Regions from separate parts of the Roseateles sp. 22389 genome, predicted to be linked through region 3. Evidence: predicted binding sites of a transcription regulator. Region 3 holds the regulator's gene; each other region holds the start of a gene.
What was found. The regulator LexA, encoded in region 3, represses DNA repair genes until DNA is damaged. The targets are predictions, from matches to a motif close to ACTGTATNNNNATACAGT.
Positions count from the first base shown of each region.

Region 1 (2,862 bases), on a different contig from region 3:
GCCGGGCTGGCGGCCAGCGGCCAGGCCATGCCGGTGAACGCGGCGCAGCAGGCGGCGATCGGCGCCACCGGCGAGGTGCTCTACGGCGTGCGCCCGGAACACATCCGGCTTGCCGACGGCAACGACGGTGGTCTGCCCGGCGTGCTGAAGATGAGCGAGCCCACCGGGCCGGAGACCTACCTGCTGGTCGACACCCCGACCGGCCCGATGACCGCCCGCGTGGCGGGCAATCCCCACCTCAATGTCGGTGATGCGGTGCGGCTGCAATGGGCGGCGGAGTCGGCGCACCTGTTCGACGCGAAGGACGAGCGCCGCCTGGTGTGATCGGACCGTCCGGCCGGTCGTTCACGCCGCTCGGGTCGTTCAGGCCGCTCGGGTCGTCCGGGCGTTCGGATCGTTAGTGCCGCCGGAGCGGCTCGGGCTGTTCGGACCCGACGGCCGCAGGCGCAGCCAGACCGTCTGCGCCACCAGCGCCGCGGCGAGCCCCAGCGCGACCCAGGCGGAAGTACCCGCACCCGCCATCGGCGAGGCCCGCTGCTTCAGGTAGACCCCGACCAGGCCCCAGACCGCCGCCGCGGCGAAGGCCAGCGCCGCCGGTCCGGTGCCGGGCGCATGCAACCGCGCATTCGCCACCAGCAGCAGCAAGGCGGCGAGCGCCCACAGCACCAGCGTCCACGGCAGCTGATCGACGGTGGGCAGCAGCTGCTGCGCGACGATCACCTGCGCGGTGTTCAGGAACGCCGCCAGCGACAGCCATCCGGCGTGCAGCGCCAGCGGCAGCACCGCGAGCCATGAGGGCGCGCCGCGCGGCACCGCCCGCGCCAGCAGCATCAGCGCCCACAGCAGGCTGATCAGCGCCAGCCAGATGATGGCCAGCGCCAGCCAGAACCATTGCTGGGAGAACACGATCATCCAGCTCGCGGTGAGCGCGAAGCCGGCGACCACCAGCCAGTGGCAGCGATGGGAATCGCGGTGCCCTTCCCGGTCGGGCACTGGCTGGCCGCGCAGCAGCCAGGCCGCGGCGACGAGGTCGAGCAGGAAGATCACGCCCCAGATGGAGAAGGCGTAGCCGTCGGCGACGAGCAGGGTCGGGTAACGATCCGAGATCGTGCCGTTGTCGGGGCCGAAGACGCGGCGCTGCGAGGCCCAGGCCACGAGGGGCATGGCCAGGGCGGCGAGGAGGACAAGCACTTGATGCATGGCAGTAGGCGGGGAGTTTGCTCCGCTCGGGCAATGCGCGTACCCCCGGGACTACGTGGCCCCGGCCCATCCACTGTTTTTGCATACAGCTATGATGCCGCCCCATGTGTTCCGCCCTCGCCGACGCCCCGCCCCGCGCGGCCGACGTCTTCGCCGACCTGAATCCCGAGCAGCGCTCGGCGGTCGAGCACGGCCTCGATGAACACGGCGTTCCCGGGCACGGCCCGCTGCTGGTGATCGCCGGCGCCGGCTCGGGCAAGACCAAGACCCTGGCGGCGCGCGTCGCGCGCCTGATCCAGTCGGGCGCGGACCCGCAGCGCCTGCTGCTGCTGACCTTCTCCCGCCGCGCCGCCGGCGAGATGGAACGCCGCGCCGGCCGCGTGCTGCATCGCGCGCTCGGCCTGGGCGCCACGCAGGCGCCGCCGCGCTTCCCCTGGGCCGGCACCTTCCACAGCGTGGGCGCGCGCCTGCTGCGCGAATACGCCCATCGCATCGGCCTCGCGCCCAACTTCACCATCCTCGACCGCGCCGACGCCGAGGACCTGATGGGCCTGCAGCGGCAGGCCCTGGGCCTGGCCGAGACCACCGAGCGTTTCCCGCTCAAGGCCACCTGCCTGACGATCTATTCGCGCGTCGTCAACAGCGAGGCGCGGCTGGACCAGGTGCTGCAGGACCACTTCCCCTGGTGCTTCCCGGTGCATGACGGGCTCAAGCGCCTGTTCAAGGCCTACGTCGAGGACAAGCAGCGCCAGCAGCTGCTGGACTACGACGACCTGCTGCTCTACTGGGCCGAGCTGATGAGCGACGACGGCCTGGCCGCCGAGCTCGGGGAGCGCTTCCAGCACGTGCTGGTCGACGAGTACCAGGACACCAACCGGTTGCAGGCGACGATCCTGCGCCGGCTCAAGCCACGCGGCGACCACCTGACCGTGGTGGGCGACGACGCGCAGGCGATCTACTCGTTCCGCGCGGCCGAGGTGCGCAACATCCTCGAGTTCCCGGTCCAGTTCGACCCGCCCGCGCGGGTGATCGCGCTGGAGCGCAACTACCGCTCCACGCAGCCGATCCTGGACGCGTCCAACGCGGTCATCGGCATGGCCCGCGAGCGGCACGAGAAGCGGCTGTGGACCGACAAGGCCTCGACCGAGCGGCCGCAACTGGTGACGGTCGACGACGAGGCGCGCCAGGCCCAATGGGTCGCCGACAAGGTGCTCGAGCGGCGCGAGCAGGGCCTGCGGCTGAAGCGCCAGGCGGTGCTGTTCCGGACCTCGAGCCACGCCGCGCCGCTGGAGCTGGAGCTGACGCGACGCAACATCCCGTTCGTCAAGTTCGGCGGCCTGAAATTCCTGGAGAGCACGCATGTGAAGGACGTGCTGAGCGTGCTGCGCTGGGCCGAGAACCCGCGCGGGCGGCTGGCGGGATTCCGCGTCGCGCAGCTGCTGCCCGGCTTCGGGCCGGCGAGCGCGCGTCGGCTGATCGACGCGATGTCGCCCGCGGTGGACCCGGTCCAGGCGCTGCGCGCGTTCGAGCCGCCCCGCGCCGCGGCCGCGTCATGGTCGGCGCTGCGCGATCTGCTGGCCGGGCTCATCGGCGATCCGCAGTGGCCGATGGACCTGGAGTCGGTGGTGGAGTGGTACGCGCCCCACCTGGAGCGGCTGCACG
Region 1 is NZ_JBQEOF010000017.1:79,413-82,274, reverse strand. It holds gene ACTJKJ_RS20650 (ABC transporter ATP-binding protein) at 1-324, shown strand, start outside; gene ACTJKJ_RS20645 (hypothetical protein) at 364-1,200, opposite strand; gene ACTJKJ_RS20640 (ATP-dependent helicase) at 1,305-2,862, shown strand, end outside.
Region 1: ACTJKJ_RS20640 (ATP-dependent helicase) is a predicted target of LexA. The motif match lies at 1,273-1,290, and genes of this name have one in related genera.

Region 2 (2,862 bases), on a different contig from region 3:
CCATCCCCTCCGGCACCACCCACAGGTAGGACACCCGCACCGCCTCGTTGTTGACCTCGTCGAAACGGCGGTTGACCTCCCACGGCACGATGGGCGGTTCGACTTCGGGCACCGGCAACTGGGCGTCGCCGCTTAGCAATTCGCCGCGCAGGCCCAGCACCTGGTAGTAGACCGTGTCGGACTCGTCCGCCCGGAGCAGCGCCGCGGCCTCTGGGGCCAGCGCGTAGCGCGACCGCCCACGTCGCGTGGAGGCGTCGCCGGGCCCCGGCTCCGTTGCGACCTGCAGGCCGAGCGTGCGCGCCATCTCGTCGAGCTCGCGGTCGTAGGGCTTGTTCGCGATGCCCTGCGCCACCAGCCACGTCAGCGCGACGCTGATCGGCCAGATGACCAGCAGCGGGGCAAGCATCCAGTCCAGGATCTCGCCGAACAGCGAGCGATGGCCGGACGATTCACCCGCCATGCCGCGCGTCCTCGATCAAGCGTGCGCCCAGGGGCTCCGGGACGCCCCGCGCCTCAGCCCGGAATCTTTTCAAGGCAGTAGCCGAGCCCGCGCACCGTCGCGATGCGGATCGGCCCCTGCTCGATCTTCTTGCGCAGCCGATGGATGTAGACCTCGATCGCGTTGTTGCTGACTTCTTCGCCCCACTCGCACAGGCGCTCGACCAACTGGTCCTTGCTGACCAGCCGTCCCGCGCGCTGCAGCAGCACCTCGAGCAGCGACAGCTCCCGCGCCGACAGTTCCACCATCTGATCGTTGATGTAAGCGACGCGGCCGGTGGCGTCGAACGTCAACGGGCCATGGCGGATCACGCTGGAGGCGGTGCCCAGGCCGCGGCGCGTCAACGCGCGCACACGCGCCTCGAGTTCCTGCAGCGAGAAGGGCTTGGCCATGTAGTCGTCGGCGCCAAGGTCCAGGCCCTTGACGCGTTCCTCGATGCTGTCCGCCGCGGTCAGGATCAGCACCGGCACGGACGATCCGCGCGCCCGCAGCCGACGCAGCACTTCCAGCCCATGCAGCTTCGGTAATCCCAGGTCGAGGATCAGCAGGTCGAACTCATGCGAGGCCAGCGCGGCGTCGGCCTCGCTGCCGCTGCCGACCTGGTCGACGGCGCAACCCGAGGCTCGCAACGAGCGCAGCAGGCCATCGGCCAGGACCTGGTCGTCTTCGGCGATCAAGATGCGCATGTGTCGTCCCCTCTGGTTATGGAGACATTCTAGGGAGCGGTCCGGGGCGCTTCCCTAGGCGTTTCCGAGCCGTCCTCAGGTCGATGAGCGGGGCACCAGTCAGGTGGGCGACAGCTTGGGAGGCGGCTCTTCCCCCTCTTTGGCGAAAACGGGGGGAGTTGTGCGGCTGGCTCATCCTGTGAGCCACCTGCGGCCTAACATCCCGCCATCGACAGCGCCGAAGCCGCACCGACGGGCGGCACGGGTCGACAAAGTACTGTACAGATATACAGATTGCGCCATAATCCGCCGCAGCCAACAGGAGAAGATTGCATGGACGCCCCCGTGAAGAACGCCAACACCGAAAAAGCCAAGGCCCTGCAGGCCGCCCTCGCCCAGATCGAAAAGCAGTTCGGCAAGGGCTCGATCATGCGGCTGGCCGAAGGCGAGAAGATCGAGGACATCCAGGTCGTCTCCACCGGCTCGCTGGGCCTGGACATCGCGCTGGGCGTCGGTGGCCTGCCCCGCGGCCGCGTGATCGAGATCTACGGTCCGGAATCGTCCGGCAAGACCACGCTGACGCTGCAGGTCATCGCCCAGATGCAGAAGCTGGACGGCGTGTGCGCCTTCATCGACGCCGAGCATGCCCTGGACGTGCAGTACGCGCAGAAGCTGGGCGTCAACCTGCAGGAGCTGCTGATCAGCCAGCCCGACACCGGCGAACAGGCGCTGGAGATCGTGGACTCGCTGGTGCGTTCGGGTTCGGTGGACCTGATCATCGTGGACTCGGTCGCCGCGCTGACGCCGAAGGCCGAGCTTGAAGGCGAGATGGGCGACGCGCTGCCTGGCCTGCAGGCCCGCCTGATGAGCCAGGCGCTGCGCAAGCTGACCGCCACCATCAAGAAGACCAACTGCACCGTCATCTTCATCAACCAGATCCGGATGAAGATCGGCGTGATGTTCGGTTCGCCCGAAACGACCACCGGCGGCAATGCGCTGAAGTTCTACGCCTCGGTGCGCCTGGACATCCGTCGCATCGGCTCGATCAAGAAGGGCGAGGAAGTCATCGGCTCCGAGACCAAGGTCAAGGTCGTGAAGAACAAGGTGGCGCCCCCGTTCAAGACGGCGGAGTTCGACATCCTCTACGGCGAGGGCATCAGCCGCGAGGGCGAGATCATCGACATGGGCGTGACCGCGAAGATCGTCGACAAGTCGGGGGCCTGGTACGCCTACAGCGGCGAGAAGATCGGTCAGGGCAAGGACAACGCGCGCGAGTTCCTGCGCGAGAACCCCGACCTGGCGGTCGAGATCGAGAACAAGATCCGCGAATCGCTGGGTATCCCCCTGCTGGGCGCCGCGCCTGGCGACGCCGAGTAAGCACCGGGCGACGGCATGACTCCGTCCGGATGCCGGCGGGGCTCGGCCTCGCAGCCGCTGTCGCTCAAGGCCAGAGCCGTGGCCCTGCTCGCGCAGCGTGAGCACAGCGCGATGGAGCTGCGCCGCAAGCTGCTGCGCATTGCTCGTGATCGACAAGCTGCGCTGATCGAGGCCGCCGCCGGCGAGGGCAATCTCTCTTCGAGCCCAGGGCCGGGGGCCGGGCGTTCCGAGGCCGAGGATCCAGACGGCTCCGAAGCCCAGGCGGTCACGCTGACCCAGGAAGTGGACGCGGTCCTCGACTGGCTCAAGGCGAACGGCTAT
Region 2 is NZ_JBQEOF010000005.1:99,164-102,025, reverse strand. It holds gene ACTJKJ_RS08950 (sensor histidine kinase) at 1-460, opposite strand, end outside; gene ACTJKJ_RS08945 (response regulator) at 514-1,185, opposite strand; gene recA (recombinase RecA) at 1,498-2,541, shown strand; gene ACTJKJ_RS08935 (regulatory protein RecX) at 2,620-2,862, shown strand, end outside.
Region 2: recA (recombinase RecA) is a predicted target of LexA. The motif match lies at 1,441-1,458, and genes of this name have one in related genera.

Region 3 (2,862 bases):
CCCACATGGCCATCGAAAAAGCCCTCTACACCGCCACCGCCACCGCCACCGGCGGCCGCTCCGGCACCGCGCAATCGTCGGACGACCGCCTGAAGGTCCAGCTGTCCACGCCCAAGGCGCTGGGCGGCGACGACGGCGCCGGCACCAACCCGGAACAGCTGTTCGCCGCAGGCTATTCCGCCTGCTTCATCGGCGCGATGAAGGCCGTCTCGGCCCGCAACAAGGTCGCCCTGCCGGCCGAAGTCTCGATCACCAGCGAAGTCGGCATCGGCCCCCACGCCAACAAGCCGGGCGCCTTCGGCATCGCCGTGGCGATGAAGATCTCGGTGCCGGGCATGGACCGCGCCCAGCTGGAAAAGCTGGTGGCCGACGCCCACGAGGTCTGCCCCTACTCGAACGCCACCCGCGGCAACGTCGACGTCACGCTGACGATCGTCTAAGCCTTCCGCGGCGCCCGGTCACCACCGGGTCGAGCACAAAGAAAAGCGCCGGTCATGCCGGCGCTTTTTCATTCATGGGTCCAGCCGTCGACGCTTCGCTCCGTCGCGACCGACGAAGCCACTCGCGACGGCTGTGGTTCAGCGTTGCAGCAGGCTAAGCATCAACTCGACGCGCGCCGCCCACGGCGACAGCGCGGCGGCGGGCTCATCGCTGGCGCCCACGATGCGTCCCTGCGCGCACCGCGTCGTCCGCCACACCGGCACGCCGGCCTCCTTGAGCGCGCGCACCGGCGCCTCGAGCGCCTGATTCACCGTGCCGTTGCCCGTGCACGCCAGCACCAGCCCCTGGAGACCGGCCGCTCGCCAGGCTTCGAGCGACCGCGCATCGGCGCCCGCATGGCTGGCGAGCACCTCCACCCAGGGCCACTGGGCCGCGTTCTCCGGCAGCAGCGCCGCGCCGAGCGCCTCGCCCGCCGGCCAGTCGCGGAAGCGCCGCACGACGCCCTCCTCCACCACGGCCAGCGGCCCGGCGTCAGGCCCTGCCTCGAAGGCGTCGAGCCGGTAGCTGTGCGTCTTGCGCAGTTCGAGCCCGGACCAGACCTGGCCCGCCACGACGGCGATGACGCCTCGCACGGCTTCGCTCTCGGCAACGGCGACGGCGTCCAGCAGGTTCTGCGGACCATCCGCCTGGATGGCGGTCGCCGGCCGCATCGCGGCGGTCAGCACGACCGGCTTCTCCGGCGCCAGCACGCGCTGCAACAGGTAGGCGGTCTCTTCCAGCGTGTCGGTGCCGTGCGTAATCACCACGCCGCGGACCTCGGGCCGGTCCAGGTGCTCCCGCACCCGCTTCGCCAGCCGCGCCCAGGTGGCGTGATCCATGTCCTTGCTGTCGAGCTGGGCCAGCTGTTCAGCCTCCAGCGACTTCGCCGCGAGCGCCGGGACCGCCTTTACCAGCGACTCCACCGATAGCGAACCCGCCTTGTAGCCGACGTTGTCCGTGGCGCTGCCGGAGGCGCCGGCGATCGTCCCGCCGGTGCCGATGATCACGAGGGTCTGGGGCGCACTTTGCAATTTGTCGTCTCCTGTATAAAAATCCAGATGCTGGATGGATTCTCAGGCGGCTTTCGAACCCTCGAAGCCGTTTTGCATTCCAACCAGTCCTCCATGGAATAAAGGCCTGTGCTCGTGGATACACCGCCCAAACTCACCGCCCGCCAACAACAGATCTTCGATCTGGTCCGCGACAGCATCGAGAGCACCGGCTCGCCGCCCACGCGCGCCGAGATCGCGCAGCAACTCGGCTTCAAGTCCGCGAACGCCGCCGAAGAACACCTGCAAGCGCTCGCCCGCAAGGGCGTCATCGAACTGGTGGGGGGCACCGCGCGCGGCATCCGCCTGCCGTCGACCGCGCTGCGCCAGGTCAACCGCGCCCGGGAGCACAGCCAGTTCGCCCTGCCGTTGGCGAGCCTGGCGCAACTGACGCTGCCGCTGGTCGGCCGGGTCGCTGCCGGCGCGCCCATCCTCGCCGAGGAACATGTGGAGCAGCACTATAGCGTCGACCCCTCGATGTTCGCGAAGGCGCCGGACTTCCTGCTGCGCGTGAAAGGCATGAGCATGAAGGACATCGGCATCATGGACGGCGACCTGCTGGCCGTGAAGAAGATCAGCGAAGCGCGCAATGGCCAGGTCGTCGTCGCGCGCCTGGGTGACGAGGTCACCGTGAAGCGCTTCCAACGCCATCCGGACGGCATCCGACTTCTGCCGGAGAACGCCGATTTCGCCCCGATCGAGGTCACGCCGGATGAGCAGTTCGCCATCGAAGGCCTGGCCGTCGGATTGATCCGCTCCGGCGGGTTTCACTGAGCGGGTACGAGTGCCGCATGGCTGCGCGAAAGACGCACACGAAAGCGGCTTCGGCCGCTGAATGCCTCACGCTGCGGCAAATTCCCAACATCGGTCCCGCGATGGTTCGGGATTTTGAATCGATGGGGATTCGGCAACCTGCGGACCTCATCGGCGCCGATGCATTTGCGCTCTATCAGCGGATTTGCAAACTGACCGGCCAGCGCCACGATCCCTGCGTGCTGGATACCTATATGGCGGCCGTCGATTTCATGAACGGCGCCTCGCCCAGAGATTGGTGGAGTTATACCGCCCAGCGCAAGCGCGAGTATCCGGACCTCTGAATATTCCGCGGGCGTGACCCGCCTTAACCAGAATGAGACCAGAACGGGCAAAGAAAAAACCCTGCCGAATTGCATCGACAGGGTTTCAATATTGGCGGAGTGGACGGGGCTCGAACCCGCGACCCCCGGCGTGACAGGCCGGTATTCTAACCAACTGAACTACCACTCCAGATACGACGCTGTTGAGCGCGTCGATATCGTTCGCGAACAAGTTTCGCTGCAAGCCAACGGATCCA
Region 3 is NZ_JBQEOF010000004.1:105,733-108,594, reverse strand. It holds gene ACTJKJ_RS07370 (organic hydroperoxide resistance protein) at 6-440, shown strand; gene ACTJKJ_RS07365 (asparaginase) at 579-1,511, opposite strand; gene lexA (transcriptional repressor LexA) at 1,626-2,303, shown strand; gene ACTJKJ_RS07355 (helix-hairpin-helix domain-containing protein) at 2,321-2,626, shown strand; tRNA gene ACTJKJ_RS07350 (tRNA-Asp) at 2,719-2,795, opposite strand.

Region 4 (2,862 bases), on a different contig from region 3:
ATCCTTGGCGCGCATCGAGTCGTGCACCCAGTGCAGCGTCACGCCGGTCGCGCCGGCATGGCGCGCCGCCAGCCAGCCGCACAGCCGCATCAGCAGCGGCCGCGCGCCCAGCAGCAGCGCCGGCGCGTGGTCCACGCGGCCGGGCAGCTCGATGCGGGCGTGGAAATCCTCCGGCAGCACTTCCCAGCGATGCGCCTCCGGACGCAGCCCGTAGGCCTGGTCCAGCATCGCCAGCAGTGCCGCGCCGAAGCGCCGGCTGATGCCGCCGCGCGGCAAGGCCCGCAACTGGCCCAGCGTGTTGATGCCGGCACGGCTCAGCGGCTCGGCATGTTCGGCGCCGGCGCTCAGCGCCTGCAGCGGGAGCGGATCCAGCACCGCCTGCAGCAGCCGGCCGCCCAGGTCCGGCACGCCGCAACGCGCCAGCACCAGCGCGGCGGTGGCCGTCGGCGCCCAGCCGATGCCGACGGCGCCCAGGTCCGGCGCCTCGTCGGCGATGCGCGCCTGGAGCGCGCCCCGGCCGCGGAACAGCCGCAGGCTGGCCTCGACCTCCATGACGACGGCGTCCTCCATCAGCGCCACGCGCGGCGTGAACTGCAGGCACCACACGGCCAGCCCCGCCTGCGCCTCCGGACAGATCCCCCAGGGAGGGTCCGGCGGCGCGGCCGGATCAGCGGACGGCGCCGGCGGACGAGGCGGCAGGATCAGGGCGACCCACAACATCGGTCAGCTCCGGGAACAGGGCGAGCGGCTGCGGCGCGCGCGGGGATTCGGACAAGGCGGACGCTGCGGCGGGCGCGGCTTCGGTCGCGGCGGGCATGACCGGCGCGAGTGGCACGATCGGCGCGACGGGTCGCATCGTGCTGGGCCGCATCACCCGGGGCGTCAGCACCCGCTCGAGCCCGCCCGGGATGGACGCGAGCCGCAGCGGCGTCTCATGGGCGGGGCCCTTGCGCTTGAGGATCAGGACGTCCAGCGCCCAGTCGACGTCGATCGTCACCTGCAGCCGCAGCGGCGCCGGCGAGGGGTCGTGGCGCGCGGCCAGCGGCCGGAACAGGAATACCGGCCCCTCGAAGGACTGCGCCAGCACCTGCAGCCGCCGCAGCTGTTCCGGCGCGGCCTGCGGCATCCAGGCCAGCACCGCGCCGGCGGCGTTGGACTTGATCAACTGCTCGGCGCACCAGAGACGCTCCGAGGGCGCGCGCGCGTCGATCCAGACCAGGTGGCGCTCATCCAGTCCCAGGTGCATCAGGCCGGGCAGGTGCGGGCGCTTGGGCGGGCCGACCATCGCCACCGCGGCGCCGTCGGCCACCACGCGCCGCAGCGCCGGGCCGGCCAGCCGCCATTCGGCCAGCGAGAACTGCGGCAGCAGCAGTTCGGTCAGCTGGCGGCCGGGCCAGCCGCCGCCGGGCAGTTCCGCGTCCAGCGCGTCGAAGCCGCTGGGCCAGACCGTGTCGGTGCCGCGGCCCAGCGCGTCGCCGCGCCAGACGGCCTCGGCCACGGCGGGGGGAAGGGGCAAGGGCAGGACGGACATGGCGGAACGATCAGCGGCACGGTCGGCGGAAGAGACGACAACGCCGGTCGTGACACCGGCGTTGAGAACTGTATGTGCATACAGTATAGGTGGGACGGCCGACCCGTCCAGCGGATGTCGCGCTTCAAGTGGGGAGAATGTCCCGCTCCCTGGACGCCTGCCCGAAGCTCAGCGCGAAGCGCGTCCCGCCGTTGGCGGGCGCCTCCAGGCTGACGGTCCAGCCCAGGTGCTCGGCCACGCGCTTGACGATGGCCAGGCCCAGCCCGGCGCTGCCGGCGCCGGCCGGGTCCACCTGCATGAAGCGGTCGAAGATGCGGTCGCGCACGGCCGGCGGGATGCCGATGCCGGTGTCCTCGATGACGACGCGGCCGGCCTCGAGCCGGATGTCGACGCGGCCCTCCTCGGTGAACTGGCAGGCGTTGCGGATCAGGTTGCCCAGCGCGATCGCGGCGAGCTCCGGCCGCGCCGGCACTTCCAGGGCGGCATCGGCGGGAGCGGCATGCAGCGTCATCTCGACGGCCTTGCCCTTGAGCAGCGGCCGGCAGCGCTCCATCTCCTGGCGCAGCAGCGGCAGCACCGCGGTCGGCGGCGCGCCGATGCTGGCCGGATCGCGCGACAGCAACAGCATCGCGACTACGCGCTCGCTGGTGTCGGCGGCGGTGCGGCGAATGCGCTCGGCCAGCTCGACCATGTCGTCGCGGCCGTGCAGGCGCGCCTTCAGCACCTCGGCGGCGCCCAGCATCACCGCCAGCGGGGTGCGCAGCTCATGGCTGACATCGCCGGTGAACCAGCGCTCGCGGTCCAGGTAGCGCTGCTGGGCCTCGGTCTTGGCCGCGAAGGCGCGCGACAGCACGCCCAGCTCGTCGGTGGAATCCTGCAGTGGGTACTCGCGCGGCGCGGCGCCGGTCTCCACCGCGCGCGCCAGCGCGGTCACCGGCGCGACGATGCGGCTCGCGGTCAGCTGCGCCAGGAACAGCGCCAGCCCCAGGCAGCAGACGAAGGCCAGGCCGAGCAGGCCGTAGACGCCCGCCTCGATCTTGGCGAAGTCCTCGTCGCGGTCGGTCAGCACGAAGACCGGGCCGAGGTCGTCCCGGACCAGCGCGCTGACCAGCTGGCCGTCCTGCGGCAGCGTGTACTTGCCGGGCGGCTTCCCGCGCAGCGGGGCCGGAATCTCCGTGCCGCGGTAGAGCGTGACGCTGGGCGGCAGGTCGGGCTCCAGGCCCTGCCGCTCGCGGGCGATCAGCTCATCGGCGGTGCGGCTCAGGCGCTGGTCGATCAGGCGGTCCTCGATGCTCGAGGCGATGCGCACCGCCGCCACGGCGAAGGCGCCG
Region 4 is NZ_JBQEOF010000007.1:79,817-82,678, forward strand. It holds gene ACTJKJ_RS11950 (Y-family DNA polymerase) at 1-720, opposite strand, end outside; gene imuA (translesion DNA synthesis-associated protein ImuA) at 668-1,531, opposite strand; gene ACTJKJ_RS11960 (sensor histidine kinase) at 1,656-2,862, opposite strand, start outside.
Region 4: imuA (translesion DNA synthesis-associated protein ImuA) is a predicted target of LexA. The motif match lies at 1,599-1,616, and genes of this name have one in related genera.